One region of the Methylobacter sp. S3L5C genome, then DNA from elsewhere that is predicted to be linked to it. Evidence: riboswitches for the same ligand, from Rfam matches in the RefSeq annotation. Region 1 holds a riboswitch; each other region holds the start of a gene.
What was found. A riboswitch is a leader RNA that binds a small molecule or an ion and turns the genes downstream of it on or off. The one in region 1 is predicted to bind cyclic di-GMP.
Positions count from the first base shown of each region.

Region 2: it holds a riboswitch for cyclic di-GMP, as region 1 does, so the genes downstream of both, KKZ03_RS03520 (DUF4347 domain-containing protein) here and KKZ03_RS07715 (hypothetical protein) in region 1, are expected to answer to the same signal.
Region 3: it holds a riboswitch for cyclic di-GMP, as region 1 does, so the genes downstream of both, KKZ03_RS14415 (VPLPA-CTERM sorting domain-containing protein) here and KKZ03_RS07715 (hypothetical protein) in region 1, are expected to answer to the same signal.
Region 4: it holds a riboswitch for cyclic di-GMP, as region 1 does, so the genes downstream of both, KKZ03_RS09525 (hypothetical protein) here and KKZ03_RS07715 (hypothetical protein) in region 1, are expected to answer to the same signal.

Region 1 covers NZ_CP076024.1:1,667,048-1,671,412, forward strand. Annotated here, with positions in the region: gene KKZ03_RS07705 (MotA/TolQ/ExbB proton channel family protein) at 1-301, opposite strand, end outside; gene KKZ03_RS07710 (energy transducer TonB) at 312-1,121, opposite strand; gene KKZ03_RS07715 (hypothetical protein) at 2,061-2,393, opposite strand; cyclic di-GMP riboswitch class I at 2,425-2,498, opposite strand; gene KKZ03_RS07720 (glycine zipper family protein) at 2,868-3,257, opposite strand; gene KKZ03_RS07725 (efflux transporter outer membrane subunit) at 3,849-4,365, opposite strand, start outside.
Region 2 covers NZ_CP076024.1:722,444-726,808, reverse strand. Annotated here, with positions in the region: gene KKZ03_RS03525 (hypothetical protein) at 144-407, opposite strand; cyclic di-GMP riboswitch class I at 1,257-1,339, shown strand; gene KKZ03_RS03520 (DUF4347 domain-containing protein) at 1,774-4,365, shown strand, end outside.
Region 3 covers NZ_CP076024.1:3,216,710-3,221,074, forward strand. Annotated here, with positions in the region: gene KKZ03_RS14400 (DUF3570 domain-containing protein) at 1-682, opposite strand, end outside; gene KKZ03_RS14405 (DUF4266 domain-containing protein) at 669-1,004, opposite strand; gene KKZ03_RS14410 (TlpA disulfide reductase family protein) at 1,022-1,513, opposite strand; gene KKZ03_RS14415 (VPLPA-CTERM sorting domain-containing protein) at 1,702-2,595, opposite strand; cyclic di-GMP riboswitch class I at 2,699-2,781, opposite strand; gene KKZ03_RS14420 (sulfotransferase) at 3,462-4,365, opposite strand, start outside.
Region 4 covers NZ_CP076024.1:2,111,469-2,115,833, forward strand. Annotated here, with positions in the region: gene KKZ03_RS09515 (NUDIX hydrolase) at 1-199, shown strand, start outside; gene KKZ03_RS09520 (hypothetical protein) at 302-1,111, opposite strand; gene KKZ03_RS09525 (hypothetical protein) at 1,194-2,114, opposite strand; cyclic di-GMP riboswitch class I at 2,223-2,305, opposite strand; gene KKZ03_RS09530 (sulfotransferase) at 2,884-4,365, shown strand, end outside.

The DNA.
Region 1 (4,365 bases):
GCGAAATCCGCAGATGCTGTATACCCTTAATCATTATCAAAGCCCATGTTACGGCAGAAAACGCGATTAAAATCCATAAAGTGGCATCTACAATTAGCGCCGAGGTGATTTCAGGAGCCGCAGGTGCTATATCCGCTGCCGAAGTCGCCAGATTTGTAGCTGCAGGTGAAGCATCCGCAACGGTTGTTGCCGCTCTATTAGCCGCGCCGGCAATATCAGTGCCTGAAATTGGTGAGCCTGAAAGGGGTGTTTGAGTGGCTGCTTGTGGAATTTCCGCTGCAGCAGATGTTGTTTCTGTCATGATTAAAACCTCAACCTTGTAAATTAAAAGAAATTGGAACGGTTACCAAGCCATCGATTGGCGTGGTTCCTCGCATAGCCGGAACAAATGACCATTTTTTAACGGTTCTAACCGCTTCATCATCCAAGACATCTTTGCCGCTGGATTTAAGTACAGAAACAGTGTCAGGCTTGCCACTGGCCAGAACATGTACTTTCATCAGCACTTTGCCTTCCCAGCCACGATCCATGGCTATTTCAGGATAAACCGGCGGTGGATTATTCAGATAACCGGCGCCTGCACGTGGTTGGGTTACTTTTTCCACTACCGGTGCGGGAGGAGCAGGAACTAGCGGAGCAGCTGCATCAGTGACCGTACTGGTTGATGGAGCAGGTGGCTGCTCGATAACCGGTGGTGCCGCTTTGGGTTTTATCTTGGGTTTGGGCGGTTTTTTAAGCGCCACCACTTTGGGTGGCGGCGGTGGCGGTGGCTGAACGACCGGCTTGGGTGGCTGGGGACGAACAAATGAAATTTGCACCTTAGATGGCGGCTTAACCGGTTCGACCAACTCTTCTTCGACAGGTATTTGCTTGAAGTGATCGACGACAAAGGAGTGTATGACTATCGACAAGATGCCGATAAGCAGATAATCGATGGCTTTGTTGTCGCGAACTTCTGAATTATGTTTAAAATCGCTCAACACTACAGGGACCGATGAACCGGAGAATCTTTTTATCAGTCGACTGGCACCCACATTAATGGAAATGACATTACCCTTTTTCTTTTCCGGTATAAATGTAGATGGATCAACTCTATTAAAAACTTTTAATTGACTACTCATGCGATATCTCCCGTTGTTTAAAAAGTCACCGGACCTTAGCTGTTCAATGACAAATCAGCTTGATAATCCAAGTGCTGGCCGGCTTTAATTAATACTGTTGATTTAGATAAAGCAGGTACCGTGCCATATTTTCTTAAAATCATAAATATTAGGAGGGAATGTTATAGAAAATGACTATAACCATCTGTATTTAATGGTTTTATAGCGTTATGACGAGTTTTGTGAAGCAGGTTTTTAGGATAGAAATTCGACTTGATGGCAATGATTACTCAATTAACGACTGTTTGTTGATCATCAGTTTGAATAACCTTTTGTTACTCAGGTGTTTCCTGAGCAACAGTTTATGGAGTCAGGCCTGGCTAATTTTCAGGTGATAGGGTGAACAGGAAAGCAATGTTGGAATTAAATCTTGGGTAAGACGGGGGTTTTGCAGAAAATCATGCCCTCTTTATTTATTGTCCACGAAAAGCACGAAAGACACGAAATAAATGCAGAGTTTTTATTATTAAGCGGGGCTTGGGTTTGCAATCTTCTTATATTTCATCTGGTTAACTAAGTCATCGGTCAAAAGCAGTAGGCAAAAAATCGTTGTCCACCCTACCGAGAGAAGTTTTTTATGGTCAGCATCGACTGGCTTAAGGTGGAATTTAAGAAGGCCGCAAATATTGCCTGTATTGGTGGGGAAAAAAGCTAGTCTTATCCTAAATGGAGTGCGATACAACGTGTCATATTGGAGAAGTAAGGCTAACAAGCAAAATCCAATGTCCACGAAAGTACGAAAAAAGGCACGAATTTATTGCTTTTCTGGGCTTGTAATCAATAAATAGGAGCCGATAACATCCCTTATAAGGGATGTTATCGGTAAAATCGTTTTACTCTGACTAATTTTCAAGCAGAAGCTTGGCTACTATTAAGAAATTATTTTCGATTGAGAATCAGTCAATTGCCGAATAACCCGATATTTTTACGACGATTTAAGCCCATTATTCCGAGCATGCCGCTCAATAATAGCCAGACTGCACCGGGTAATGGCATTGTAGCAGGTACCGAAACGATGGCAACATTGCCCGGACGAACAGCCCATAAATACAGATTCTTAGACTTAATGGAAGGGTTTAGGTAACCAGCACTAGTGTCTTGGGACCAGTTAATGTCTTGCACTGAGTCATAAACCGTCAAAGGGTCACTGGACGTTAAAGACGCATGGGCTGTGCCAGTTGCTACGGTGCCAATAATTAAGGCTAGTGCTAAGCGTGTTTTTTTAGGTTGCATATTGTTACCTATAGAAAATTTTTATTAAATTTAATGTAACCCGGCTGGCTTATAAGCGCCGTGGCTGTCCGTCCTTATCTTGTAATAAGTTTGGCTTTTTTATTCGTCAATCATGCACACTTGGATAAAAGTGTAACACAATCTTGCAATTTCTATAAGCAGGCAAGCTCGCCTGCTTATAAATGCTTAAAATTGTTGCTATTTCAAAACCGTAAATAAATAAAGAATAACTTCTAAAAATAGTGAGTCGGGTTTTGAATGGTAACAAGCACTCTACAGACACTAAAGTCATGGGCTGTGCTGAGTTACGACGCGCATCGTTCGTGATTGATAAGATATTTTGATGACGCTATTGAGTGGTATCAGTCAGGTTAATAGCTGCTGACAATAAATATTAAGACAATCTGCAGCAGAAATTTCGGTTTTTTCAGGAACTGTCAATTGGCCAAAAATAATGATTTTTCAAGGTTGCCTTTAGTTGACCAGTGTATGGTTGCGCTGACGCATACAGGTTCTGAATGCTCGTTTAAAGTCCTCGTTGGCTTCATAGCCTTTCCACAAGCCAACGGGAATAGCCAAAATAGCACCACCTGCGGCACCTGTTGCCGCACTGCCGGCTATAGCGCCAACAGCTGCACCACCTGCGGCACCAGTAACAGCACCAACACCTGCACCCATAGCGACTTCTTTGGTGATATCTGATGCTTGATCTGCCAGTGTCTTACACTCTGCCATGTCGCGCTGAACGGTTTCCGGATGTTCATCCAGGCGGGGATCAAGAATTGGACGCCACCCACTCATAGACGCACATCCGGTAGCTAATGCGGAAACCATTAATATTATGGGTAAATTATATTTTTTCATGTTTTCTCCAAAAAAGGATATAGGTCAAACAGCATGCAAAATTTTCCGGTCTTTATAAAATGAACGTCCAGATTTTTCTGCTAATAATTGCTGATTTATTAATATTTATAGGGCCTACTGTCAGGATGGACTGAAATAGCAGTCGCAGAAAATAGCAAATATAGGAAGCAGGTCTTATCTGTTTAAGTGTCTTAGTCGACGATGATAACGACGGAAAGCACGTCTTACGATAGGGTACAGACGATCAAACCCCATCCTGTTTTCCAGGTCGGATTCCTTTTGTCTGGTATTCAACAGCACAAAAAGATGTTGGGCTTGATTTATTAAAAGTTCATTATCCATTTCCAATCACCGCTAAGTTACTGCTGCTTATATTGTTGGGTTTAAAGCCGGCTTTACGGGCAAGTTTACGACTGCGTACAGCTTACATAATCAACATGAGAGGAAGCCTGTAGGTTTGATTAAGATTAGATAAAGATAGCCATAAATTTAACAAGGTAAATGAAACAGTCTCATTTTGCATTGTGACGGTTTTACCGATTAATGATCGCTATTGGTCTGCTACCTGACTACTACTATCAGTCAAACTGCTCAGTTAACCGGATATGGTAAAAAATCTGTCCACTTCACTTCGCCACCGGCTTCGTCAGGTGTCGGCAACATGGCGACATTCCAGCCTCCGCCCAAGGCTTTAACCAGTTGAACCGAGGTTCCCAGTCGATTACCCAAGAGTTGTATCGCCGTTTGCTGGTTATTTAGCGCCACCGCCTGAGCGGTCATTACATTCAAATAACTGACCATACCGGCCTGATATTGATTGGATATCATCGCCAATGCTTCGCGAGCCGCCGTTACGGCTTTGTCCTGAACTTGCGCTTCTTCTTCGAGAATCCGCAGTGCCGCCACATTATCTTCAACTTCCTGAAAGCCGGTAAGTACGGTCTGTTTGTAGAAAGCCACAGTGGCATCGAAACCATCCAGGGTTTGCTTATACTGCGCGTTTTTTCCGCCACCATCCAATAGCGTCAGAGCTGCCCCCGCAGGTCCCAAGGCCCAGTAACGTTTAGCGGCAGTAAATAGCGTCGACAAGGTATTACTTTGAAAGCCG
Region 2 (4,365 bases), 940 kb from region 1:
TATTACAATTGCTTAGGCTTTGTAATGTAACAATGGGTAAAGTATAGGATAGCAGTCGCAGGTTTTTATTTTGAAATTTAAAGTTCATTTTAGATCTTGTTATGGAGTCTATACCTTATTATTGGTTGCATGGCTTGGATTATTCAACCTGAAGAGCGACAAGCATAAAGCCTGTCGTGAATCCATTGTTCGGTGACAACTATTTTGACCGGAACAAAGACACTGTTTTTCTTGGCTATTTTCTGTCTTTTCTCAAGGCCTTTGGTATATTTTTTATCTAATGGATGAATCAGTGTTGGATTTTGTATTTTTGAAATTTCTTCACAAACGCGCATTAAATTATAAGTAATAGTCGTGATGTCGCCATTAAATTGAGCCTTACAACTATGATTGAAATTATGTGGCACTTATGTCTATTGACGAAAACACCCTGATTTATCTGGGTTCGTCCCAGTCAAGTTAAAAAAACTTGAACATTGAGTATGATGCATCGGTGGGCAGCGTTTTTACGTTCTCAGTCGCAAATCCGTCTTAAGCCGCTATCGGTTTCAAATTGATCGAGCAACGTGCGTGTCGTCGGCATGTTATAAATCGTTTTTTCCACAAATACCCTGGCGATGACCATGCGGTTTTGAGGTGGGCGACGTGAAAAGCCATGGTTGGGGCAGATGAATTCTTCGATGTGCACTATTTCTAATGTGGTGGCTAATTTTTGTTGTTTCTCTGTTAGTGAACCCAACTCTTCTTGCAGCCATTGAAATAAAGAGCCTTGTATCTTAAGTCATATTTGTGATGAGCTGTCTCGTAACTTGCTCATGCCCTTAATAAAGTTGGATTTTATAAAATTTTATTTTATCATTTTTTGGCAGGTTGTTTCTTTTTTTGCCGTTCTGGCTACTAATTCCCTTCGGTTTAATGGGTGTTGCAAGTTCCTCAAAATGAATACGGCACAGACTATCCCAAAACAGTACTAAAGCTTATTTATAAGTCTACTCCAGAGGGTAAATTGCGTCATATCACCTACTTTTCATTTTTTTATGTCAAATAACACAGTTTAATTAATTGTGCCTCCAGTTTCGCATCGTTTTTTATTGCAATCCTAATAGTAATATTAAGCAACTCGTTGTAAGAAAAGGATTTTTATTGTTTTTTTAAGATTTGGCATAAAATCTGCTAAATAACAATAAGCCAGTAACAGCTATTGCCGCTGGTTTGCTCTCAGAAAAGAAAGTACTGCATAAATATCATGCAAAACTTTATCACTTTGCCACCCCCGTTGTGAATCGGGCTCGGAAAGCCACGGATCTTGGGTTTTACTTAAGATGGCCGGGCTGCCTTTTCGTCATTTAACGAAAGAGGGCCTCAGCATTTAGTTGATGACAATAAATCCTTAGTAAGACGCTGAGATTGTTTTCTTTTATTAAAGCGTTGGCCTCATTTTTCTTATCTCGAACTCAGGATATATCAAATGCAGTTTTAAATTAAAAAAAGACCTTTATTACACACAAAAAAGCTATTCAGCATGAGTCAAATAATTTCACTATTCCATAATCACAGCTAAAGCAGAGATTACCTGAGCGGGTCGCTGATAGTCGATTTAAGGACGAGATTATCGAGCTTAAGCCAGCACACCATAATAGCCGATCTATGTGTCGTTTTGTTTACGGTACATGAATTAAAAATGTATATAAAAGACCTGGCGAGTTGCCAGTCGCTTCAATAGTACTAAAAAACATAACTCTTTTAATCTACACAGCAAATTAGGTATTCACCATGAATCAAGTCATTACTCCAGTCAAAAAATTGTTAGTCATCGACAGCCAAGTTGGCAACTGGCAAAGCTTGGCCGCCGATGTTGGCACCGATACGGCTGTGTTAATTCTTGATTCGGGTTCTGATGGACTCGCCCAAATCAGTGCTTACCTGACGACGTTAGCCGCAAACACACAAAATTTTGTTCCGTTGCAAAGCCTGCAAATTATTTCCCACGGCAGTGCGGGCAGTATCAGTTTGGGTTCAACTACCCTAACTACTGACAATTTACAGCAATACACCAGCCAACTGGAAACGATAGGTAGTGCCTTAAACGCCACCGGTGATATTTTGCTGTATGGCTGTAATGTCGCAGCAGACCCCGTTGGGTTGGATTTTATCAATCAATTTGCGGCCTTAACCAGTGCCGATGTGGCGGCGTCAACTGACTTAACCGGCGCAACGGCCTTGGGCGGTAATTGGGTATTGGAAGCGGCTACCGGAACTATTGAGGCAATAGCCTTGCAACCGGTTTATAACGGAATATTAGCAGGTGCGGCTGTTATAAACTTTAATAAAGGTGAAGTGGATAATCCACAAGTTGCAAGTACAGCGGGCAACCTGGGCATGACCCAGTCCGCCTATGCAGGTTTTGCTAATGTTGCTCCTCAATCCGGTGGTCTTACTGCTGGCACAAATGCCGCTGGCGCTTATTACGAAGATGGCTTGGTGGTGGGTATTGTCCAGGATACTTCCAACAACATCGCCCATGTTCACCGTGGTGGAACGGTTAATGACAGAAACGTGATGTATCATTCCGACTCTAGTGGACTTTATATCAGGGCTTTGGACAGTAGCGCCTTTAGCCTGACATCACTTAATTTTGATGCGGTGGCTAGTGATGAAAATCCGTATGCTACTGGCACTTACATAAGCCAAAGTTCAGGTGAGTCAGTAACCAGCGTGGCCGGTGCCAATGATTATTGGGAAATTTTGGGTTATGCCTCGGCATTAAATCCAACCCTGGATACTGATGCCAATAGTGGTGCCTGGATTGCCCGTCAAACATTGACTAACGGTTTTAACGGTCTGGTGACACTCAGTAGCGCTTTTGAAAATATTGGCGCTTTCTGGATTCATTATGCCGGCTATCAGCAAACACCTGTAGACGGTATGCAGTTTGCCATGTCGTTGGATAATATAAATATTGCTCCTGTTAATACTGCTCCGGTAGCCGTCGATGACAGCCTCACTGCGACTGAAGACACGTTGATTATCTATACGGCAGCACAATTGCTGGGTAATGATACTGATGTTGAAGGCGCAGCCTTAACCATCGCCAGTGTCACCTCCGGCAACAACGGCACAGCGGTATTAAATGCCGACGGCACAGTCAGTTTTACCCCGTCTGCCAACTTCAGCGGTGTGGCTGACTTTAGCTATGTAGCCAGCGATAGCGCGTTGCTATCCACTAGTGCGACAGTAACTGTGACTGTCGTGGCTGTTAATGACTTGCCTACCGGCACCGTCACTATCTCCGGTACGCCGACTCAAGGCCAAATACTGACAGCAGACATCAGTACCTTGGTCGATGCCGATGGTTTGAATCCAGCAACTATTACTTACCAATGGTTTGCTGATACAGTAGCCATTAGCGGCGCAATAGCCGCTACGTGGACGTTAACTCAAGAGCAAGTGGGCAAAGAAATTACCGTTAAAGCCAGCTATACTGACCAACTACTTACCGCTGAACAAGTAACGAGTGTTGCCACCACTATGGTAGCCAATGTCAATGACCTGCCTACCGGCACCGTCACTATCTCCGGCTTGATTGAGCAAAACCAAATATTGACAGTCGCCAATACCTTGGTGGATTTGGATGGTATGGGTACTGCCCCGATTACTTACCAATGGTTGGCAGGTGGTATAGCTATTGAAGGTGCAACAGGCGAGACGTTTACCTTAACTCAAGCGCAAGTGAACAAAGTCATCACCGTTCAGGCCAGCTATACCGACGGCCTGAATAAACTTGAACAGGTATTGAGCTCTGCCACCACTGCCGTAGCCAATGTTAATGATTTGCCTACCGGCACCGTCACTATCTCCGGTACGCCGACTCAAGGCGAAGTGCTGACAGCCGCTAATACCTTGGCGGATTTGGATGGTATGGGTACAGTCCCGATTACTTACCAATGGTTGGCAGGTGGCCTAGCTATTGAAGGTGCAACAGGCGAGGCGTTTACCTTAACTCAAGCGCAAGTGAACAAAGTTATCACCGTTCAGGCCAGCTATACCGACGGCCTGAATAAACTTGAACAGGTATTGAGCTCTGCCACCACTGCCGTAGCCAATGTTAATGACCTGCCTACCGGCACCGTCACTATCTCCGGCTTGATTGAGCAAAACCAAATATTGACAGTCGCCAATACCTTGGTGGATTTGGATGGTATGGGTACTGCCCCGATTACTTACCAATGGTTGGCAGGTGGTATAGCTATTGAAGGTGCAACAGGCGAAACGTTTACCTTAACTCAAGCGCAAGTGAACAAAGTCATCACCGTTCAGGCCAGCTATACCGACGGCCTGAATAAACTTGAACAGGTATTGAGCTCT
Region 3 (4,365 bases), 1.5 Mb from region 1:
TGTTGGCGATATTGCCGGGAACTGCCGCCAGATTGGTCTCGATAACGGCTTTATCGGTTTCGTATTGGTCGGTCAACGCAGGGATTGCAACATTGAGGTTATTTAAATCTGATTTGTAAGTGTCTGTAATAAGAGCTTTATCCGCATTATAAGAGGTGTCTAGCGCTGCTTGATCGTTGGTTTTTGTGGTTTCAAGCGCGGTTAGCTGAGTGTTACTATTGGTGGTAATTTCTGCCTGGGCTGCGGTATTGCCATCAGAAAATGACTGAAAACCGTTAAGACCCCCAAGTATGGTTAATCCTGCTGCCGTGACACCACCTGATGCGGCTGATATGACATCAACATAACTAAGTTCATTTGAGACTGTGCCATCCGCTTTTTGTTTGTATTTGGCCACATTGGTCATGCTTGCCGGCATGCTAAACGATGGCGTGGCACCACTGTAAGTATCGCGATCAAGACTAAAAGCCAATTCAAGCCGGTCGGTCAACGGAATAATCGCATCGGCATGGTAAATATCAACCTGCATACGGTTATCACTTTCCTGGTAATGGCCGTAACTGACATTGGATAGTATTTGTGCCGAAGGGATGGCGGCCGAGACAGTCAATCCGGGCAGACTGAGTGCCGCTGTCGTGAATGCCGCCAGTGCAGTTTTTTTGTCTGATTTAATTGCAGCCACAACCGCCTCCTGCACCGCTATGTCCACCTTGTGAGGCTTCTTTGCTGGTAAAAATATGATCACGAAAGCTGTTTAAATTGGGGTGGGGATTGATACCCATTTCCGGTTTGGCCAGATTACCCCGTTGCCAGGGCGCAACCGTGCTACAACCTTGGCAAACAAGCACGCTGCTACAGAGTAGGGCGATGACCAGTCGGTGAGTCCATTGATTTCTCGTGTAGTTCGATAAGTTACCGAATGTAACGAACACATTGAGTGTCGGTCGCATAGTCTTATCCAAGGTAAGACGTTGCTCACCAAGCCATTGTGTTAAAGCGTGCATGATGTAAATCCTTAAAGTTATTCAGCCAGTAGCGCCGAAACTTGTGCACTAATCATGTCTTTGTCCTCATCCCGAAAGCCGAGATGTATTTTTCTGATTTTGCCGGTTTTATCGACCAGATAAGTCGACGGCATGGCTTGAACATCAAACTTGGCAGGGCAGTCGCCTTTTGGATCAAAAGCCGTGACGTAATCAACGGCATTGCTAACAAGAAACTGTTTGGCTTCTTCGCTATTTTCATCGACATTGATGGCAATAATCTCAAAGCCGTTTTTGACGTGTTCGTTACGCAAACTGTTAAAAAACGGCATTGATTTTTTACAGGGTGGACACCAGGTCGCCCAAAAATCAATCAAAATCACTTTGCCTTTATAGGCATTAAGGTCAAGTTTTTCAGCATTGCCAGTAAGTGCGGCGGGACATTGAGGGGTAGGTTGACCTTCTTGTGCTGCGTTTGCCAGAGGGGCAGTAGCCAAAAATATCAGGGTTGATAAAAGCAATTTTTTCATGACGGTGGACGTTATTAGTTTTAAAAGACAAGCGCTTACATCACCTGTTTCTGTCGGTAAATAGCGGTATGTCGAAACGACAGAAAGGGTTGTACTAGGCGGCCGGGAAGGCATCATCTACAAACACAAAAACCCGATACATCAATTTGATGTGCCGGGTTTTTGTTTATATCAGCAGTTTTAAGATTTTATACCGCTAATTTGCGTCGACGCAGACCGACAAACCCGGCCAACGCGCTGCCAAATAACCAAACGGCACCCGGCAAAGGAACGGGCGAGGTGGTTTTAATATTTAACGCATAACCATCAACGCCGGTATTCCATTTTGAGAAATCAACGCCGCCCAAGTAAATGGAATAAATATGACCGGCTTCAGCGGCAAAGGTAAAGCCGTTAACCCCATCAACATTATCGCTATAGCCGATATTAGTCAGCCCTGTGGTTGCAAATGGATTATTGGCTGTATAAGGTTTTGCAATAACAGGATTATTCCAAGATCCGTGATGGCTATAGTTAGCAGTGCTAGTGTCCATGCCATCAAAAACGGTGACACCAAATTTGCTGAATGTACTGGGGAGTAAGTTACCCAGTGTTGTTAAATTTAAGGTAATGTTTTGAGCCACATTAGATGTTACTAAACCAATATCAGTTTGATGCTTCCAGCCTGTTGTTGGTGCTGAGTTATCGCGCCACGCACCGCCACCGGTGTCGATTTCCGCTGCTGTGCCATATTTTGCCAAGGAATCAGCCGCAGAAATGGTTGCAGCATCTCCAGAACCCGTTAATTGAACGGCCCAGTTTAAATGAGAAGAACCGGTGTAGCCAAGAGGCAAAGCACCAGCAGACGTTCCCAACCAAGGTACGATAGTCCCTTTGTTGCCCTGACTTTCAGGGCCGGTTGCAGTGCCGGGTGAGGTGGTACCGTTGTCAAATGTGCGTGTCCAGCCATCAGTAGCTGTAGAAACTGTTGTTGTAAAGGTGTTGTACATTGTGGTTGACGCGAATGTGGTAGACGCGCTCATGGAAAGTGCTGTGCCGGCAATGGCCACTGTGATGGCTTTAGCTAATTTGGTTTTTATCATGGTGATCGTTGTCGCTTATTTTAAAAGTTAACCTGTCCAGCATCTTGCCAAGGATTTATTGTCATTAACAAAATACTGGGGCCCTCTTTCGCTAATTGACGAAAGAGGCAGCCCGGCTATCTTAAGTAAAACCCAAGATCCGTGGCTTTCCGAGCCCGCTTCACAACGGGGGTGGCAAAGTAATAAAGCTTTGCATAATATTTATGCAGCACTTTCTTTTTGAGAACAAAACCGCTGCGATAGTGTTGCCGGTTTATTCTATTATTTTTAGTTAGCATATTTTATGCCATTTCTTAAAAAAATAAAAAAATCATTTACTTACAACAGGTTACTTGATAGCGTTATTGCGGTTGTAGTAAAAGCCGGTGCGAAGCAGGAGGCACAATTAATTAAACTATGTTATTTGACATAAAAAAAATGAAAAGTAGGTGATATCCCGCTTTTTAATAAAACGAGTTATTTTTAGTGGCGGGTAAAAGTCAGGGTAACAGGGAAGGGCGGCAAATAGCTTCGATGGAGTAAAGCCGAATCGAGGCATCAAGTTTGAATTAGCCTCGATTTTACTAAGTTATATCGAGTCTATTTAACGGGTATTATATTAACGATTGTATTAGGTAATTTTTATGCGACTACAAACCGATGGTGCAGGTAGCTTTTCTCTTTGACAAGTAGCCTTTTATCTTCCGCTGAAGTTTACTTTGGCGGTTTTTTATGTCTGGTAGTTCATTGTTTTAGAGTCAAACGTGACGCGGTTTGTTGCCCCGTCACTCAGGTTTTAAAAGTTATTGAAATTTTGAAACGGTTTAGCTTTAGATTGTAAGCACGGGTCGGTATCTTGCTTTTTTACAAGCAGTAGCAAGTGAACATTAATCGTCGTAGCCATAAAAGCTGATAATCGGTTGTAACCAAGCCGAGATTTTTGCATATTCGGTTTCATAATGCCGCCAACGACCAACCGACGACGAATAAAGCGGTTGTGCAACCTGATTAAAGCTGGGGCTGGAAATGTATTTACCGGCTGCTTGTTTATGAAAATCTACAACGGCTGGGTCCCAATTTACATCCAAAAAGTCAAAAACCTTACGAAACGCCGGTTCAAATTGGAATACGGCATCTTCATAACGAAATTCGATAAAATCCATCGTCAATTGCGGTTTTATAGTCATCCACCAATCCATAACCTGCGCATAAAACTGTGCAGTATCTTGCCAGCTTAGTAAATGTACGGTTGACGGTGTGGGTATCATGGTCTGCATAAAGCAACTCAGGCAGACATCACGAGGATCACGCAGCAGAAAAACCAGTTTGGCATCAGGAAAAAGACAGTTAATCAATCCTAAATCAATAGTGTTCATGGTAGTTTTATCAAGTAACAAGCGGCTACCAATCTTGTCGCCGTATAAGGCATGCGCCCTGTTCCAGTAAAATTTCCGCAAGTGCAACACGCCTGCCAAATCAAGTTTCCTCAGTTGATCTGGTACGTTGCCCTGATTATGGGAAAGCCGGTTTAATTCTTGAACCACAGTAACTATTAAATCAGTTTCGTCCGCGACAAAAATATCAGGGTTAGCGCCCAATACTTCCTGGGTTAACGTGGTGCCGGTACGCATAAAACCCAGCAAGAAAACTGGCGCAGGTTGATCGGCTGGAAACAGGGTGTTTGACCAGCGCCCCAGTAATTCACGGTTAAATTCGGCTTTATTGGTTTTCAGCATTTGTGGTACCAACTTCGCATCCTGGCGTAATACTTCAGGCAGGCGTTTGGAAACG
Region 4 (4,365 bases), 440 kb from region 1:
AGCGGGAACACCGGTAGCCGCTGATGATGCCAAAAATTGTCGTCTGTTTTTGCTTAATGAGCTGCCTGAGTCTTTGGCGTTCGATCATGCTCAAGTACTTGCTGACTATAAAAAATACCGGGAAACCGGTCAGGTAGCAGCGCTACGCGAAAACCCGTTTCGGGATTCAAATAGCGTAAACAAGCCGGTTATGCATTGATAAAAAAAGTTTATATCCGTTGATACTTTTTGAGTTTAGTGTCCAAACGGAACCGGGGCAACTTCGGCTCCGTTTGGATAAGAGCTTAAATTCAGAACGAATTTAAACAGCCATTTTACGTCTTTGCAGACCCAAATAACCCATCAAAGCGCTACCAAATAACCAGGCGGCGGCAGGTAAAGGTACTGGAGCAACAGTCGATGAAGCGGTAAAGGTGTATTGACGTGATCCTGGTGTTGTAGTGATACAGCTTGCACTGTCATCAGGACAAACACCACCCAAACCAATAAGATAATAACCGGCTTTTAATCCATAAAGGTCAAGCGTTGCGTTGCTTCCTGCACTTGCTGCGCCACCCGTCAGATAGGGCGAACTGGTATTCCAGGCTCCACCGTTGGCAACCACATCGCCATCGCCATTAGTAAAGCTTAAGCCATTTTGCGCATAACCTACCCAACCATTATGTCCACTAACTACATTGCCAATAAGATCATTGGTAGTGATGCCATTATCGCCAGGTCCGCGAACCTGATTGTATTCATGAAAGCCCCCGCCTTCGACAGTCGCAGCAGTGCCACTTGTCCAAAGCGTGAAGCCGCCAGTGTTTAACGGTTGAGATGTACCGCGACCTGCCAGTTTAAATTCGACATTAAAAGTAGTTCCTGCGGTGATGTCGGCAGCAGAGCCCACTTGCAGTTTAAACCAGTCAGCAGTATGAACCCAGCCAAAGTTGACTTCTGCACCATAATCTGACCAGGATTTGAAAGGTGTTGCATCGTCTCTGCTAATGGTAGTTCCTGTAAAAGTTCCTAATGATGTCGCGCTAAAGGCATTAGCTTGTAATGAGACAGCCGAGAGTGTTGCCAGGCCAAGAATGCCAATAATCGCTTTATTAAGTTGTTTTTTGTTCACGGTTGTATCCTTCTGATGGTTATTAATAGTTACTGCCGCATCGACTGCCATTTCTGGAAACAATAGGCACTTCAATTTTAATTTAAGCAGCAATAGCCGTTTTACGACGGCCATAACCAACCAAACCAATTAATGCACTACCAAACAACCATACAGCACCAGGAACCGGAACTGCTGATGCGGTTACTATGTTACCGTAACGGGCAGTAAGGGACGCTTCCAAAGCCATTCTGTATTGACCGCCTTCAGCGCTTTGATCGCCAACCACGATGGTGTATTCGCCTTCAGTACCTGGAGCATTACGTGTCAGTCCTGACAGCGCAAGACTAAGACCAATATCTTGACCAATAGAGCTTGCAGTTACAGTGCCTAACAAGTTCATACCCAGCAGACCGGGGCCTTGTGCCCAACCTTGGTACAATGAAAATGCCAATTGGCCGATACCGGTAAACAATGGGTCGTCACCAACCGTAATGTTTAAATAATTAACAGTCGGCATTAAATTGCCTTCCGGATTGCCTGTACCGCTGCTGACATGCATATTACCGAAAGACAAACCGGTATTGGTGTCGGATACGCCGGCGGCCCAAGAATTAGCACCCGTTGAAATTGATGTTAGAGCAAGATCTGTAGGGTTAGCGGCGTTATTGTTGTATTTATAAGTCTGACCTAGCAACGAATCACCTACCACTGGAGTCGCGCCGCCAAAAGTGCCGCCGAGATTAGCGGTAGTAACGCCACCAGGATTGGTAGTGGCGTTATAAGCAGTACCATAAACACCGGTTTGAATTACACGCTTATTGCTTATGCTGTGGATACCTAAATAACCGATTGAAGAGACAGTCGCATCATTAGGTAACCAAGGCGTAATTGCCCCATTTGTCCAAACGGGGTTGGCACCGGTACCGCCCGCATTAAGAGAGGCATGAGCCTGTACCGCTGGAGATGCAATCAGAGTGCCTAAAATGGTTAGAGAGGCCGTCAATAAGTTTATTTGTTTCATTTGATATCCTTTTTACTGTTTATATTAAATTGATTAATTGATAACAGTAATGTTCTCAGCGTTACCTTAAAGATTAAGGAAAACACCAAGATCCTCCCCATTACTTTAGGAGGCGGCCCGGCCTTCTTAAATTTGTATTAAGAACCGTGACTTTCCGGCCCCGCCTCGCGACGGGTGTGGCTGGTTGCTAGACGTATTGCCAAAATATCAACAGCGTTTTTATCTAGTTGTTACTTAATTTAGCAATGCCTGTGCCATTATCTATAAATTGGTAGTATATTTTTCTATGGAGTCTGTAATAGATTGATTAAAAGCAAGTATATGTTTTTTGTTTTTTATGGAAAGGTATATTCAGGGGAGTTATTATTTTTAGGAGAAATTCTCACCCGGATAAGCAATTTTTAACCAACATATTGAATGTAATACTATTATCAGACCAAAGCACCGGGTTTATAGGCAGGATTACTGTAATGGTCTATAAAATAACTGTGTTATATAACGCATTTGTAATGCGTTATATAACACAGTTTAATCAAAATTTTCTGATAGGGCTTGATTAAATATTAATATACTCAATGGGTTATGAGGAAAATGTGGTTAGGCTTCTGATTGCGGATCAAGGATGTTAATGTTAAGGTAATGATTAGAATGTCGATTTTCGCTGGAAAAAGAAAGAGTTGTTAATCGATATCCAATGGTAAACCTGATGTTTTTGGTACCTCCATTTTTACATCAGCTCGATTTTTTTTAAGTTAATTGCCACTTATCCATGATAAAAACCTCCATTGCCAAATTTGCTCAACCGATAACAGGTATTGATAGTCCCAAAAATTTCCGGGTGGGACGTAATGATCCTTGCCCTTGTGGCAGCGGAAAAAAGTTTAAGGCTTGTTGTGTTCAGGTTGGCGATATCGTTAAACAAACAAAATCTTCCGATATTGCCGGATGGTTACAAAATGCCCGGTTAGCAATCTCGCGTGGTGACTTTGACACTGCCGAGTGCTGGTTTCGGCAAGTACTTGTGATCAAGCCCAAGCATGCCGAAGCGTTGGCCGGTGTTGGACAAAAACTTTGCTGGCAGCGCAAGCATCGGGAAGGTTTAACGTATCTTCGGCAAGCGGCGGCACAAGTAGAAAAGGAATCTGTGAAAAGTCGTGATATTGCCCAGTTACTGGAATTGTCAGGACAACTGCAACACTGGGGCGATCTGGAGGCAGCACTTAAACTGGCGCAACTGGCGGTACGTCTGATGCCCCAATCTCCTGTTGCGCAAAATACGCTGGCAATGTGTTTGAGTCGTATCAATCGTGTTGATGAAGCATTGCTGGCTTCGCATAAGGCTTGTCAATTATTGCCGAATGATCCGGGATGTAATACGTTGTTGGCTATTTTGGATGCCCGGCAAGGGCAGTTGGATGCGGCTAGTGCAAGGCTGATGAGGATTACCGAAGCTCCTCACCAGCCACCGCTGATTGCGCGTGCCTATTTGGAACTGGCCACGGTCTTGGATAAACAACAGCAATACGACGCTGCATTTACGGCGCTGAATCAAGCTGCCGTCTTGCATCAAGCTTTGCCGGAAGTTAGTAAAGTAAACAAAGAGGCTATTTTTGATAGTATTGCCAAAAACAAGGCGGGGTTTGATAAGGCGTTATTGACGCGTTGGTCACTGGAAGACTTACAGGTAGATGCCTTGCCGGTACCGTCATTTTTGTTTGGTTTTTTACGTTCAGGTACCACTCTCACCGAGCAAATATTGGCTGCGCATCCGGCGGTGTTTACCTCGGACGAAAATGAATTAATTTTTGAGTTAACCCAAGAGTTGGCAAAGCTCACCGGCGTGGTCAATGATATACCGCAAGCCCTGCATGCTTGTGGTGTTAACGAGATTCGGCATTTGCGCCGATTATACTGGCAACGTGTTGAAGAAGAATATGGTAGTGTTGCACCATGCAAACGGTTTATCGATAAAGTGGCTCTTAATAGTATTGATGCCGGATTTATCAGTACTGTCTTTCCCGAAGCAAATATTTTGTTTGCTTTGCGAGACCCTCGCGATGTATGTTTAAGCTGTTTTATGCAGCCGTTTACAGCATCCCGAGCGACGGTTAACTTGTTGTCCTTGAAGGGTATTGCCCGCCAGTATGGGGCTGTTATGGATTTGTGGTTATACTTGCGAGAAAATATTCAGCCTGATTACCTGGAACTACGCTATGAAGATACGGTGAGCGATTTTGAAACAACTTATCGA